Regions from separate parts of the Rhodococcus sp. NPDC003383 genome, predicted to be linked through region 2. Evidence: riboswitches for the same ligand, from Rfam matches in the RefSeq annotation. Region 2 holds a riboswitch; the other holds the start of a gene.
What was found. A riboswitch is a leader RNA that binds a small molecule or an ion and turns the genes downstream of it on or off. The one in region 2 is predicted to bind cobalamin.

Region 1 (7,471 bases), on a different contig from region 2:
TCGCCTCGCTCTTGCGGGGCCAGAACGCCCACAGCACCAGAGCGGCACAGCCGAGGGTGAGGGCCGCGAGGATCATCGGATCCGAGAACCACATGATGACCGACGCGGCGCCGGGGACGGACCACAGCACCTTGCGGACCTCGGTGACGCGGTAAGGACCAGGGTCGGGGCTGGGGTTGGCGTCGCCTTGCATCTCGATGAGCGCTTCACCAGGACGTTGGGGGTACACGGCAATCACGCGGTGCGTGACGGGCAGCTCGCCTTCTTCGCGGTCGACGGTGACGATGTCGCCGACCTTGATCTCGTCCGCCGAAATGCGTTGCACCACAGACATCGAGCCCTGCGGAATGGTCGGGGACATCGAGCCCGTCTTGAACAGGATCAGCGAAATGTCGAAGAAGAACGCGGCAAGAACCAAACCGATGCACACCACCCCACCCGCAGCGAGCAGGTTGAGCAGCGCGTTCTCGACGCGCGACCAGACGGTTCTGCGCGGCTTGTGTTCGACCATGGCGTGCACGGCGGTACGGACCATCCTAGGAAGACGAAGACGACAGCTTGTGCCTCCCGGCACCCACCGGGAGGCACAAGCATTGGGGGTTAAACGCTCTGGCCGTTGAAGACCCAGGTGGCGGTGGCGGTCTGATTCTGCAGGGTCAGATCACCCGCGATGCCGCTGCTCAGCTCGGCCTTGAAGCAAACCCAGGCGTAGCCCTCCGGAGCGAGCGTGATCGCCGACGTGCCCGATGCCAGAGCCGAGGACAGGAGGCCGCTGAACAACTGTGTGCCGGTGGTCGTTCCGTCACACGTCGCCGGGGACGCAGTGGTCGCTCCGTCCACCAGGGTTGCAGTGACGGTGATCTGGCCGGCCAGGGCGGTACTTCCCGTCACGTTGCCCTTCGACAGGCCGATGGTGGCCCCGAGGTTGCCAAACTCCTCGTGCAGCGTGGGAGCGGCCGTCACCCTCGCTGCCTGGAACGACTCCGTGTGGGGCAGCTCGATCTTCGGAACCGGTGACTCCCAGTGGAACCTGCAGGGTTACACCGAGGCCGCAGGTGACTGGGACGACTTCGCAATCGAAGGCGAGGCCGCAGCGATGACCTTCGTGCCCGACAACGAGGCACTGGTGCCCGGAGTGCCGGTCTACAGCGTCTTCGGTCTTCTGAGTCTGGTCAGCTGTGGTCATATCGGGTTTCCATTCTCATGGGAGCGCGAATAGGCGCGTTTGACGGACGCTTGAATTATGCGTACAAACGCCACGTTTGTTACGCCATTCATATTTCGTGTATCGGAAATCTAGAAACAGTCGTTTGCACAATTAGATTCGTAGATACGCGCAGGTCGAATGGGGTGCAGATCCTCACCCGAAGAACAGTTATCCCAAGAAATTTCGGAAAATGACCGGGTATTGTGCACGCTCGATGTACATAACGATTTCATAGACGTCGCCGAAGGTACGGAGCAAGATCACCTCAGAGATCTCGACTCCATTGACGCATCCATGGTATTAGCGGTCAGCGCAAGGAAACAGGAATGCCCGCGACTACGAGGGTTACCGCGTCCGACACCTCGGCCACACGGGTATTGAGCCGGCCCAGCAGATCTCGGAACAGCCGGCCCGACGCCGTCGCCGGAACCACACCGCTACCCACCTCGTTGGTGACAGCCACGACCGGAACCGCACACGCCTGCCACGCGCTGAGCAATTCGTCGATATCCGCGTCGACCGCGGCGACGTCTGCTCCGTCCCACACACCGTGCAGATCCAAGCGCGCGGTGAGCCACGTACCGAGGCAGTCGATGAGCAGTGGCGTCGTCGCCGACCGCAATACGTCGGCCACGTCCACCGTCTCGATCGTCGCCCAGGTATCCGGTCGCCGGTCCCGATGCAGCGCCACCCGCTGCGCCCATTCGGCGTCACCCTCGCGGACACCGCCCGTCGCCACGTACGTGACCGACGGGAACTTGGAACACAACTCTTCCGCGTGCCGGGACTTCCCCGACCGCACACCACCGAGCACCAGCGTCCGATGTCCCCCACCCCGACTGCCGCCGCCCACGTGCACCACCTCACCGTCGCGCCCGGCTCGGGCGCCACTTCTACGCAACCGCTCCCCGAGCTCCGCCATCACGGGATTGTGGTGACCGAGATGCACCGCAACCACATCCGTCGTGTCCGTGATCGCACCGACGTCGCGCATTCCCTCGACCATCGTCGCGAACTCCGGCAACCCGAGATGCCCGTCGGACAGATCGGATCGGTCACCGAATGTTTCCTCGAGGAACACCACGTCGTACCCCGCGCCGCGCACGCCGTCGAACCACTCCGCCGGCCACACTCCCGTATCGCATGCCCACAGCAGTCGCGACCCGCGCGCATCGGCGAGATCGTAGAGCACGGCATCGCCGTCGCGGAATACCCGGTGGCGCGCTGGAAGGACCCGTATGTCGTACTCCCCCACCGCCAGACGGTCGCCCGCCGCCACCGGGACGAAGCGCACCGGATCGTCCGGCCCCACCCAGGGACGGCACACGTCCAGCGCATCGACCGGACCGATCACCTCGAGTTCGTGCCCCGCCTCGATCCACGACCGGAACAACAACACCTGGGGTCCCAGATGGTCGGCGTGCGAATGGGTGAGCAGCAGGTGCCGCACCCCGGCCAGCGTCCGGCCCGCGCGCACCGCCGCCCGCGGCGCTTCGGGCCCGCAGTCGAGCATCAGCACGTCGTCGACGAGAGCCGCTGTCTGCCCGCGGATTTCACCGCGCCGCTCCGCGTCGAGGCACGAGAGGCAACGGCAGAACGGGTTGGGCCACCCGTCGGCGGCACCCGTCCCGAGGAGTACGACCTCCATCACGCGTCCTCCCGTTCCCGCAGGGGCAGTACCGCCCGGCCGTCACGACGGTCGAGCACTTCGACCCGCGCCCCGTACACCTGCGCGATCCGGTCGGCGGTGAGCACCTCGGCGGGCGGTCCGTCGGCGACGATGCGTCCTCGGTCGAGGAGGACCAGGCGCTGGCCGTACTGGGCCGCGGACGTGAGATCGTGCATCGCGGCGATCACCGTCAGGTTCTCCTCGCACCGCATGGAATCGACGAGGTCGAGCACCTGCTGTTGGTGACCGATGTCGAGGGCACTGGTGGGTTCGTCGAGCAGGAGCACGTCGGGTTGCTGCGCCAGTGCGCGCGCCAGCACCACTCGTTGCAGTTCTCCGCCGGACAACTCGGTTGCCGAGCGGGGCGCGAAGTCTTCGAGTTCGAGCCGGGCGATGACCCGGTCGACGATCTCCACATCATGCGGCTTCTCGCTGCCGAAACGCGGAATGTGGGCGGTGCGTCCGAGCCGGATCAGTTCCCGCACCGTGACCCCTTCGGGAACGATCGGCCGCTGCGGCATCAACGCGACCGCCCGCGCCACCGCGCGTCGACCGGACTTGCGGGGCGTCACGCCGGCGACGGTGATGTCGCCGGTCGCGGCGACCAGTCCGGCGATCGAATGCAGCAGTGTCGTCTTGCCCGAACCGTTGGGGCCCACGAGCGACACCCACGTTCCGGCGGACACGACGAGGTCGATGTCGTGGAGGACCTCGACTCCTCCGCGTTTGGCCGACACAGACTTACACGTCACGGTCATGCGACACCCCGGCTGCGACGCAGGACGAACAGGAAGAACGGCGCGCCGATCGCGGCGGTGACGACACCGATGGGAAGTTCGGCCGGTGACATCGCGGTGCGAGCGACGATGTCGGCGAGAACGATGAAGGCCGCACCCACCATGAGCGACAGCGGCAGCAACAGTCGGTGGCCGGGACCCACGACGAGGCGCACCGCGTGCGGGATGACGATGCCGACGAATCCGATGAGCCCGCTGGCGGACACCACGGCGGCGGTGCCGAGGGTGGCCACGCCCACCAGAACCAGACGGACGCGGGCCGGGTCGATGCCGAGACTCGACGCTTCGACGTCGCCGACCGACATGACGTCGAGAGTCCGCCGGTGCAGCGCGATGACAGCGACCGACACGATCACGTAGGGCAGGATCGTCAGGACGTCGGACCAGCCGTCGGTGGACAGGCGACCGAGCATCCACGAATACACCTGACGCAGCGTGTCGTCGTGCAGCTGCATGAAGAACGTCTGGATGGCGTTGGCGAACGCAGCGACGGCGACACCGGCGAGGATGATGACCACTTCGGTGCGCCCGGTGCCGACGGAGCGTCCGAGCATGTACGTGGCGGCCACCGCGAGCAGACCGCCTGCGAATGCGGCCATGGGCACCCCGGCGAATCCGGCTGCGCCGCCGACGACGATGGCGAGGGTCGCCCCGAGACCCGCACCGCTCGACACTCCGAGAAGGTAGGGGTCGGCGAGCGGATTGCGGAACACGCCCTGGTAGGCGGCTCCGGCGATCGCGAGCATCGCGCCGACCACGGCACCGAGAACAACGCGCGGCATGCGGATGTTCCACAGGATCGCCTGCTGGCGCGTGGACAACCCGGAGTCGACGTCGACGAACGGCAGCGCATCGGCCATGTCGAGCAGGACGCCGCGCGCGGTGAGCCCCGCGGGACCGACGAGGATCCCGAGGAGCATCGCGGCGAGGAGAACGAGCGCCGCGCCACCCAGCACGAGGGCGCGGCGGCGCGGCGTCGAGGTCACGGTGTGGGCTGGACTGCCGGTGCTGCCGCGACGATCGCGGCGAGTTCGCGCACGAGATCCACGACGCGCGGACCCCATCGGCTGGCGATGTCCTCGTCGAGGACGTAGACGCGACCGTCGCGCACGGCGCCGAGTTCGTTCCAGCCGGCGCGCGCGGCGACGACTTCCGGCGTCACGCCGCAGCATTGCCCGTCGGCGAGGAACACGACGTCGGGGTTCTGTTCGAGGATGAACTCGTTCGACAGCTGCGGGTAGCCGTCGCCACCGGTGGCGATGGACCTGAGGCCGAGCATCCCGTAGATCTGCCCGATGTAGGTGTCGTCGGTGACGCTGTAGAAGGTGTTGTCGAGCTCGTGGTAGTAGGTGAGCGGAGTTTCCCGTTCGGGGAGGCCGGCGAGGGTCTCGTCGATGTCCGTCTTCATCTGCGCGACGAGTTCGGCCGCTTCGCCGACGTGTCCGGTGACGGCGCCGAGCTGCTCGATCTGGTCGTAGGTGTCGTCCAAGTCCTCGGCGGCCGGAAGGATCAGGGTTTCGACCCCGGCCTGTTCGAGCCCGGCGACGAGATCCGCCGTGTCGGCGTTGGAGACCACCAGGTCGGGTTCGTATCCGAGGATCGCCTCGACATTGGGGGTGAAGCCCGACAGGTCGGTGACGGGGGCCTCGGCCGGGTAGTCGGACCGGTCGTCGACGGCGATCACCTGGTCGCCCGCGCCGATGGCGAAGAGCATCTCGGTGCTGGTCGGACTCAACGACACGATGGCCTGCGGGACGTCGGCGGAAGCCGAGTCGGTCTCACCGGCGGGAGAGGTGTCGTCGCCACCGGAACACCCGGCGGCGAAGAGGGCGAATACCGTGATGCCGGCGGCGAACAACCGTCGGGTGTTGTCGAGGGGCACAGCCATCCTCCGTTGCTCGGAGGACGAAAACAGCACGGCTGCAACGGATGCGTTGCGGCACGCCACCGTCCTTCGTCCGAGGACCAGTACGTACGGCCCGCGACGCCGGCTGACCTGGCTCACCCGAGGTACGGGATTCACAGTTGCGGGACAGCGCCGGACTCGCACCGGCTTCACCGAAAACGCAGCGGGTGCCCTGTCGGCGTGACAGGACACCCGCAGCGTAGCCCACGGCTTACCAGGTCAGGACAGCGCCTGCTGGAGATCCTCGAGGAGATCCTGGGGATCCTCCAGTCCCACGGACAGGCGCACCACCCCGTCGGCCAGGCCGATCGCGGCGCGCCCTTCCGGGCCCATCGCGCGGTGCGTCGTCGTCGCCGGGTGCGTGATGAGCGACTTCGCGTCACCGAGGTTGTTGGAGATGTCGACGATCCGCAGCTTGTTGAGCAGCTCGAACGCTTTCTTCTTGCCTTCGCCCTCGGCGGCGGCGAGCTCGAAGGTGACGACGGTTCCGCCGCCGCTCATCTGCGACCGGGCGAGTTCGTACTGCGGATGCGATTCGAGGTACGGGTACTTGACCCAGTTCACCGCGTCCTGCGTCTCGAGGAACCGGGCGATTTCGAGCGCGGTGTCCACCGAGCGCTGCACGCGCAGCGGCATCGTCTCGAGGCCCTTGAGCAGCGTCCAGGCGTTGAACGGGCTCAGCGCCGGACCGGTGTGGCGGATGAGCTGCTGCACGGGCCCGTCGATGTAGTCCTTCGGGCCGAGGATGGCACCGCCGAGCACGCGGCCCTGGCCGTCGATGTGCTTGGTGCCGGAGTAGACGATGATGTCGGCACCGAGGTCGAGGCTGCGCTGCAGCAGCGGGGTGGCGAACACGTTGTCCAGCACCACTTTCGCGCCGGCAGCGTGTGCCATCTCCGAGACCTTGCGGACGTCGACGAGGGTCTGCATCGGGTTCGACGGGGTCTCGAAGAACACCGCGGTGGTCGGCACCGACAGTGCCTGCTCCCACTGGTCGAGGTCCTCGCCGTCGACGAACACGGTCTCCACACCCCACCGGGGCAGGATCTCGTTGCACACCACGAAGCACGAACCGAACAGGCTGCGGGCCGCGACGAGGCGGTCGCCCTGGCCGAGCAGCGCACCGAGTGCGGTGAACACCGCGGACATGCCGCTGGCGGTGGCGTACGCGCCTTCGGCACCGTCGAGCAGCCGCAGCCGCTCCTCGAACATCTTCACGGTCGGGTTGCCGTACCGGGAGTAGACGAAGTGGTCGACCTCACCGGTGAAGGCCTGCTCGGCGGCCTCGGCCGATTCGTACACGAAGCCGGAGTTGAGGTACAGCGCCTCGGAGGTCTCCTCGAATCCGGAGCGCAGCAGGCCGCCGCGGACACCGACCGTGGCAGGGCGCACCGAATCGGGCAGTGGCCGCTGGAACGCGCCACCCTGGGGAATTGCACTCACGACTGCCTCCACGGCAGGCCCGCCGCCCGCCAGCCCTGGGCGCCGCGATGACCCTCGGGGTCGAGGGCGCCTTCGAATCCTTCGAGAACGTTGTAGGACGGGGTCAGGCCCGCAGCGGTCGCCGCGACGGCGGCACCGATGGAACGCTGCCCCGAGCGACACAGGAAGACGACCGGCCCTTTTTCGATGCCGGCCTCGCGCAGTTCGTCGACGAACCGGGGGTTGGGCGCACCGTTCGGGTAGCCGACCCATTCGACGAAGACGGTGCGGCGACCGATGGACGAGGTCTCGGGGACCCCGACGTACTTCCACTCGGCGTCGGTACGCACATCGACGAGCACGGCATCCGGGTTTTCCTGCAGCAGCTCCCAGGCTTGCTGCGGCGTTATATCACCTGCGTAGCTCACCGCACCAGCTTTCCACAGACGTGTCGGGGCCTGCGAGGCGGG
Region 2 (7,471 bases):
GCGGCGGTGACCGTTGTGTTCAGCAGGGCATGTCGCCGGGTGGCGCGGTCGGCGGCGTAGCCGAGCGCAGCGGCGCCTCCGACCAGGACAGCGGTGAACAATGTTCCGGCACAGCGGGAGTCGGCATACAGCCTGTGTTCGGTGGCGCGGGCGATCGCCCCGAATCCGCTCACCGGATGCCCGCGTCGCGGATCGCCGAAGATCCGGTCGGCCACGTATCCGAGGGCCAGTCCCGCCGCCCTCATCGGATGGACCGCCACGCGTCGACGAGCGCCCCGGTGGTCTGCGGGTCGCGCACTGCGATGCGGATCCAGTCCTCGCCGAGGCCGGGGAAGGTGTCGCCGCGCCGCACCGCGAACCCGCTCGCGCGCAGCTTCTCCCGGGTGTCCTCGGGAACCCGCGCCAGCACGAACGGTCCGGCGGGATCGCCCGCGACGGGAAAACCGAGCGCGTTCAGCTGATCGACGAGAAACTCTCGGTGCGAAGCGATCTCGGCCGCGATGGCCTCGGATTCGGTGGTGGCCTGCGCCGACGCGCAGGCGATCATCGCCGCCGCGGCGGGGGTCGACACGGACCACGGCGGCTGGTGCACGGCGAGATCCGCGATCACCGCGGCGTCGCCGACGACGTAACCGGCCCGCACCCCGGGGATCGCCCACGTCTTGGTCAGTGACCGCACCACGACCAGTCCCGGAACGAACGCGTCGGCCAGTGTTTCCGGTTCGCCCGGTACCGCGTCCATGAACGCCTCGTCGACGACGACCACGCGCCCGGGCCGCACCAGCGACCGCAGCGACCCGGCCGGATGGAGCACCGACGTGGGATTGGTCGGGTTGCCGACCACCACCAGATCGGCGTCGTCGGGAACGCGGGCCGGGTCGAGCACGAAACCGTCCTCCGGTCGCAGCAGGACCCGGTGCACGGTGTGCCCGGCGGCGATCAGCGCGGCCTCGGGTTCGGTGAACTGCGGGTGAACCACCACCGGCTTGCGCCAGGGCCGCGCCCGGGCGATCAGGGTGAAAGCCTCGGCGCCACCGGCGGTGGGCAGCACCTCGTCGGCGGTCCGGCCGTGACGTGCCGCCAGGGCCGCGCGCGCCGCACTCGGGTCCGGGTATCGGCTCAGCTCGTCGAGTGAGGCGCGCAGTGCGTCGTCGAGCCAGACCGGACGCGGTCGCCGCGACACGTTCACGGCCAGGTCCACCAGCCCGGGGGTGGCTTCGCGGTCGCCGTGGTGATGCAGGTCCGGGGCCTTCGTCCGCGGTCGGCGCGGGGGTGCGGGGACGGGCGTCGCGCCGCGCACGGCGTCGACGAACCGCTGCGCCATCGACGGGTGCCCTGCCCAGTGGGTGTGCAAGTACGACGCGTGCAGCGTCGCGGTCGCGAACCCGTCCGGCCGTCCGTTCAGCAGCCACCCAGGTTCGCTCCCGGGTTCGACTGCAGTGCGGTGGAATTCGTGACCCGTCACCCGCGTCCCAGCGACCGCGAGGAGGCTGTCGACAGGGGCGATCGCCGTGCGGTAGCCGAGGGTCAGGCGCGGCGTCATCCGGGCGGAGGCGTCGAGCACCCCGACCATGTCGGCGCCGTCGACATCGCGGCACAGGTACAGCAATCCCGCGCACTCGGCGACCGTCGGGACCCCGGCGCGGATCGCACTCCGAAGGTGTTCGCGCAGAGGTGTGTTCGCGGACAGGTCCGCGGCGTGCACCTCGGGGAATCCGCCACCGAGGTAGATGCCCGCGGTGCCGTCGGGAAGCTGTTCGTCGCGCAGCGGATCGAACACGACGGTGCGACATCCCGCGGCGCGCAGCATCTCCTCGGTCTCGGTGTAGCGGAACGTGAAGGCGCGACCGCCGGCGATCGCGACGACCGGACCATCCTCCTCCGTGCCGGCGCCGGGGGACCACGGTTCTGCGTGCAGATCCGGTGCGCTGCGGGCGATCCGGACGATCTCGGCGAGGTCGACGTGCGCGGCGATCCGGTCGGCGAGCCGGTCCAGCTGCCCGGCCGTCTCGTCGCGCTCCTGCGCCGGCACCAGCCCCAGATGTCGCGACGGGGCGCTGATCCCGTCGTCGCGCTGCAGAACACCCAGCACGGGGATCCCGGTCGGTTCCAGCGCGGCGGTCACCTCGTCGGAATGCCGCTGCGATCCGGCCTTGTTGAGGATCACCCCGGCGATACGGACGCCCCGGTCGTAGGACGCCATGCCGTGCACGACCGCCGCGATCGACCGCGAGGCGTGCGAGATGTCGACGACGAGCACCACGGGGGCCTGCAGGAGCGCGGCGCCGTGGGCGGTCGAGGCGAACCCCTCGGTGCCGAGCATCCCGTCGTACAGGCCCATGACGCCTTCGACGATCGCCAGATCGGCACCGGCCGCTCCGTGCAGGAACAGCGGCGCGACCAGGTCGGTGCCGACGAGGTGCGGGTCGAGGTTGCGGCCCGGGCGGCCGGTGGCGAGGGCGTGGTAGCCGGGATCGATGTAGTCGGGTCCGATCTTGTGCCCGGACACGACGTGACCGGTCACGCGGAGTGCAGCCATGAGACCTGTTGCAACGGTGGTCTTTCCGTGCCCCGATGCGGGAGCGGCGATCACCAGCCGTGGTATGGCTACCATGCTGTGCCTACCATGCTGTGCCTACCATTCGATGCCCTTCTGGCCCTTCTGTCCGGCATCCATCGGATGCTTGATCTTGGTCATCTCGGTGACCAGGTCTGCCGCGTCGACGAGCTTGGGGTGGGCGCGGCGACCAGTGATCATCACGTGCTGATGTCCGGTGCGGTGGACGAGGGTGTCGACGACCTCGTCGATGTCCACCCAGCCCCAGTTGATCGGGTAGGTGAACTCGTCCAGCACGTACAGCCCGTGCTGTTCGGCCTCGAGCCTGCGCCGGATCTCCCGCCATCCGGCGAGGGCGTCGGCGGCATGGTCCTCCTCGGTGCCGTCCTTGCGCGACCACGACCAACCCGACCCCATCTTGTGCCATTCGATGGCCCCGCCGGTGCCGCGTTCGTCGTGCAACGCCCCGAGCGTCTCGAACGCCGTCTGCTCGCCGAGCCGCCACTTCGCGGACTTCACGAACTGGAAGACCGCGACCGACCAGCCCTGGTTCCAGCCGCGCAGCGCGAGACCGAACGCGGCCGTCGACTTGCCCTTCCCGTCGCCGGTGTTGACCATGAGCAGCGGCCGGTTCCGGCGTTGCCGGGTGGTGAGACCGTCGTCGGGGACCGCGATCGGTTGTCCCTTCGGCATCAGGCGGCCCTCCCTCGGATCGCGGTGGTGATGGCGTCGGCCTGCACGTCGCCGACCGCGACGTACTCGGCACCCAGACGTTCGGCGAGCCGTCGTGCGAGTCCCATCCGGAACCGGCCGGTCTCCGAGTCCAGAACCACGGAGGAGATGCCCTGTGCGGCAATGAGTTCGGCGGCAGCGAGTGAGCGGTTCACGGCGTCGGGACCGGCGGTGGCGCGACCGTCGGTGACGACGACGAGCAGCGCCCGCCGGTCGGGATCGCGTAAGCGGTGCCGTCGAATGGTCTCGGCGGCCTCGGCCAGCCCCTCCGCCAGCGGCGTGCGGCCGCCGGCGGGCAGTTCCCGCAACCGGGTCGCGGCGACGTCGACGGAGTTCGTCGGAGGCAGCAGCAGATGCGCGCCGTCGCCGCGGAAGGTGACGAGCCCGACGGTGTCGCGGCGGCGGTAGGCGTCGAGCAGCAGCGACAGGATCGCGGTCTTCACCTGCGTCATCCGTGCTTTCGCGGCCATCGACCCGGAGGCGTCGACGCACAGCAGCACCAGGTTGGCTTCCTTGCCTTCGATGACCTTCCGCCGCAGCTCCCACCCGTGTGCCTTTGTGGCGGTCCCAGCCGCCACAAAGGCACACGGGCGTGCGGCGGTGGCGCGGATGGTCGCGGGCAGGTGGATCGGGCCGGAGTCGCCGTTGTGCTCCCCGACCGTGCGGCCGATCGTGGTGCGTGCCCGCGACCTACGCCCCGCCGCTCCGCGACCGGTCCGGTCCGCGGTCAGCAGGCGGGCACGATAGGGCTCGGCGGGGGCCGTCACCGTCGTCTCGGCGGGCCGACCCTGGGGATCCTGGCCGGAGGTGTCCGGGCCCTCGCAGCCACCACCGCCCGGATCGTCGTCGGGGCCGTCGGGCTCGCCGCCGTCGTCGAGCAGGTCGTCGAGCAGCCGGTCGTCCATCCCGGGGGAGTCGAACGGATTGCGGCGACGCCGGTGCGGCAACGCGAGTTTCGCCGCGACCGCGATGTCCTCGCGGGTCACCTCGCCGCGCCCGCACCACGCGGCGTGCGCGACCGCGGCCTTCGCGGTCACCAGGTCGGCGCGCATCCCGTCGACGTCGAACGCCGCGCACACCTCGGCGATCGCGACGAGCGCGGCATCGGGCAGGCGGACGTGCGGGAGCCGGAGCCGGGCATCGGCGATGCGACGCGACAACGCGGCCTCGGCGTCGGACCACTTTGCGACGAATCCGTCCGGGTCGGCATCGAACGCCAGGCGACGCCGGACGATCTCCGCACGCTGCGCGGGATCACGTGGCGCCGCGACCTCGACGGTGAGCCCGAACCGGTCCAGCAGCTGCGGCCGCAGCTCGCCCTCCTCCGGGTTCATCGTCCCCACCAGGACGAACCGGGCCGCGTGCGTGACGGAGACACCGTCACGCTCGACGGTCGAACGACCCATCGCGGCGGCATCGAGCAGCAGATCGACGAGATGGTCGTGCAGCAGATTCACCTCGTCGACGTAGAGCACGCCGCGGTGCGCGAGCGCGAGCAGTCCGGGCTCGTATTCCGCGGTCCCCTCGGCCAGCGCCTTGCCCAGGTGCAGCGACCCGGTGACCCGGTCCTCGGTGGCGCCGACCGGCAGTTCCACGAGCCGGGCCGGGCGGGTGCGCGCGGCGGCACCGGCGGGGTGCGGACCGTCGACGCACGCCGGATCCGGGGCATCCGGATCGCACCCGAAACGACAGTCAGTGACCACGGTGACCTGCGGCAACAGTGCCGCCTGCGCCCGCACCATCGTCGATTTCGCGGTGCCCTTCTCGCCGCGCACCAGCACCCCGCCGATCGCCGGCGAGACGGCACACAGGGTCAGGGCCAGCGCCAGGTCGTCGGAGCCGACGACGGCGCTGAACGGATACACGTGCACAAGATCCTCCACAGGCTCCCGCTGGGACGTTCTGTCCGGCAGCCGAATCGAGGCCGGTATTCGGACTTCCCGGTCGAGCGCCGTGCGATCGCCTTCCCGGACCGACGGTCCAGTGGCTGCGCTTACGCGCGTGATCGACGACTCCCGGGTCACCGCAGCGGGCCTGTGCCGGATTCACACCGGCTTCCCGATTATCCCCTGTGAAGGAGCACCTCGATTGTCACTACCGCCGCCGAGTGTAGCCGGAGAGTCTCGGTTATGGTTCACCGCCATGGGTTCCTCGATCAATGTCGTCGGCGTCGGTGCGGACGGCTGGGACAGCATCACCTCCGAAGGGCAGGCGCAGGTGCTGCAGGCCGACGTGCTCATCGGCGGACGCCGGCACCTCGCACTGCTGCCGGACACGCCCGCTCTCCGCGAGCCGTGGCCGTCGCCGCTGCTCGCCGGTCTCGACGACCTGCTGGCGCGGCACGCCGGGCGCGACGTCGTCGTGGTCGCGTCCGGTGACCCGATGGTGTCGGGCATCGGCACCACGCTGATCCGCCGACTCGGATCCGGTGCCGTGCGGGTGATCCCGACGGTATCCTCCGTTGCGTTGGCCAGGGCCCGGATGGGTTGGGCCGCAGAGGATTGCGACACCGTCACCCTGGTGGGCCGCCACGTCGGCACATTGCGCCGCTATCTGACACGCGACCGCCGCCTCGTCGTATTGACCTCCGACGCCTCCGGTCCGGCGGAGGTGGCGCGACTGCTCGTCGACGCCGGTTTCGCAGACGCCCGCGTCACCGTGCTCGCAAACCTCGGACATCCCACCGACGAAACGCGCCGCGACGGGCGGGCCTCCGAGTTCGTCGACATGCCGGCCGCCGACCTGAACCTGTTGTGCATCGAATGTTGCGGAGCTGAAGGGTTTTCGACCACGCCGGGTCTGCCCGACGACTGTTTCGAGCACGACGGGCAACTCAGCAAACGTCCGATCCGCGTCGCGGCGGTGTGCGCGCTGGCCCCGAAAGCGGGCCAGGTGCTGTGGGACGTCGGGGCCGGCGCCGGGTCGGTGGGCATCGAGTGGGCCCGCACCGATCCACGCTGCCGCACCGTCGCGCTCGAGCACAACGACGCCCGCGCCGACGCGATCGAACGCAACGCCGCCCGACTCGGCGTCCCGGCCACGGTGCAGGTCGTGCGTGGTGCCGCCCCCGCCGTGCTGGCCGGACTCGAGACGCCCGACGCGATCTTCGTCGGCGGCGGAGGCAGCCGGCCGGGGGTGCTCGACACCTGCTGGGATGCGCTGCGCCCCGGTGGCCGCCTCGTCGCGCACGCGGTGACGCTGGAGACCGAGGCGGTGCTGGTCGAGTGGTGGAAGCGCCGCGGGGGAGAACTCACGCGGCTGTCGGTCGAACACGCCGCCGCGATCGGAACGTTCACCGGCTGGCAGGCGCTGCGTCCGGTGGTGCAGTGGAGTGTCGTGAAAGGTGGAAAATGACAGTACATTTCGTTGGTTCCGGACCGGGGGCGGCCGATCTGCTGACGCTGCGGGCGGTTGCCCTGCTGCGTGAGGCGCCGATGGTGCTGTACGCGGGCACCTACCTGGACGAGGAGGTGCTGTCGCACTGCGCGGCCGGCGCCGAACTGATCGACACCCAGAACCTCGATCTCGACGAGATCACCGCGCATCTCGTCGATGCGCACCGACGCGGACTCGACGCCGTGCGGTTGTGTTCCGGTGACCCGTCGCTGTATTCGGCCCTCACCGAGCAGACCCGGCGACTCGACGCCGCGGGCGTGCCGTGGGACGTCACGCCGGGGGTGCCCGCGTACGCCGCGGCCGCCGCGACGCTCGGCACCGAACTGACCGTTCCCGAACTCGCGCAGACCGTCGTGCTCACCCGCACGCAGGCCCGCTCCACCAAGATGCCCGACACCGAGGCGCTCGCGAAGGTCGCGGGGATTCGCGCGAGTCTCGTTCTGCACCTGGCGATCACGCGGATCCGCACGCTCGCGGAGGAGTTGAGCGCAGAGTACGGCACGGACTGCCCGGCCGCGGTCGTGGCGTTCGCGTCCCGGCCGAATCAGGTGGTGCTGCGCGGCACGCTCGCCGACATCGCCGACCTCGCCGAGGCGGCGGAACTGAAGCACACCGCGGTCATCCTCGTCGGCCGGGCACTCGGCATCCGGGAGCAGGCGGACGTCGCGTGCTCACATCTCTACGATCCGGCGCGCGACCGGGTGCGCTGACCTGCCCCTCCGCCCGAGCGAGCGGTACACTCACTCGCTCAGATCGACTGAATGTACCGTTCGCTCGGAAGAACGG

Region 1: it holds a riboswitch for cobalamin, as region 2 does, so the genes downstream of both, ACWDTS_RS02040 (ABC transporter substrate-binding protein) here and ACWDTS_RS03770 (VWA domain-containing protein) in region 2, are expected to answer to the same signal.

What each region holds. Positions count from the first base shown of each region.
Region 1 covers NZ_JBSFRG010000002.1:25,407-32,877, reverse strand. Annotated here, with positions in the region: gene ACWDTS_RS02070 (signal peptidase I) at 1-535, opposite strand, end outside; gene ACWDTS_RS02065 (hypothetical protein) at 601-963, opposite strand; gene ACWDTS_RS02060 (hypothetical protein) at 947-1,219, shown strand; gene cobU (bifunctional adenosylcobinamide kinase/adenosylcobinamide-phosphate guanylyltransferase) at 1,515-2,855, opposite strand; gene ACWDTS_RS02050 (ABC transporter ATP-binding protein) at 2,855-3,634, opposite strand; gene ACWDTS_RS02045 (FecCD family ABC transporter permease) at 3,631-4,593, opposite strand; gene ACWDTS_RS02040 (ABC transporter substrate-binding protein) at 4,656-5,561, opposite strand; cobalamin riboswitch at 5,643-5,777, opposite strand; gene ACWDTS_RS02035 (O-succinylhomoserine sulfhydrylase) at 5,799-7,022, opposite strand; gene ACWDTS_RS02030 (rhodanese-like domain-containing protein) at 7,019-7,429, opposite strand.
Region 2 covers NZ_JBSFRG010000003.1:16,555-24,025, reverse strand. Annotated here, with positions in the region: gene ACWDTS_RS03785 (cobalamin biosynthesis protein) at 1-245, opposite strand, end outside; gene ACWDTS_RS03780 (cobyrinate a,c-diamide synthase) at 242-2,614, opposite strand; gene cobO (cob(I)yrinic acid a,c-diamide adenosyltransferase) at 2,636-3,250, opposite strand; gene ACWDTS_RS03770 (VWA domain-containing protein) at 3,250-5,160, opposite strand; cobalamin riboswitch at 5,195-5,391, opposite strand; gene cbiE (precorrin-6y C5,15-methyltransferase (decarboxylating) subunit CbiE) at 5,432-6,643, shown strand; gene ACWDTS_RS03760 (cobalt-precorrin-4/precorrin-4 C(11)-methyltransferase) at 6,640-7,395, shown strand.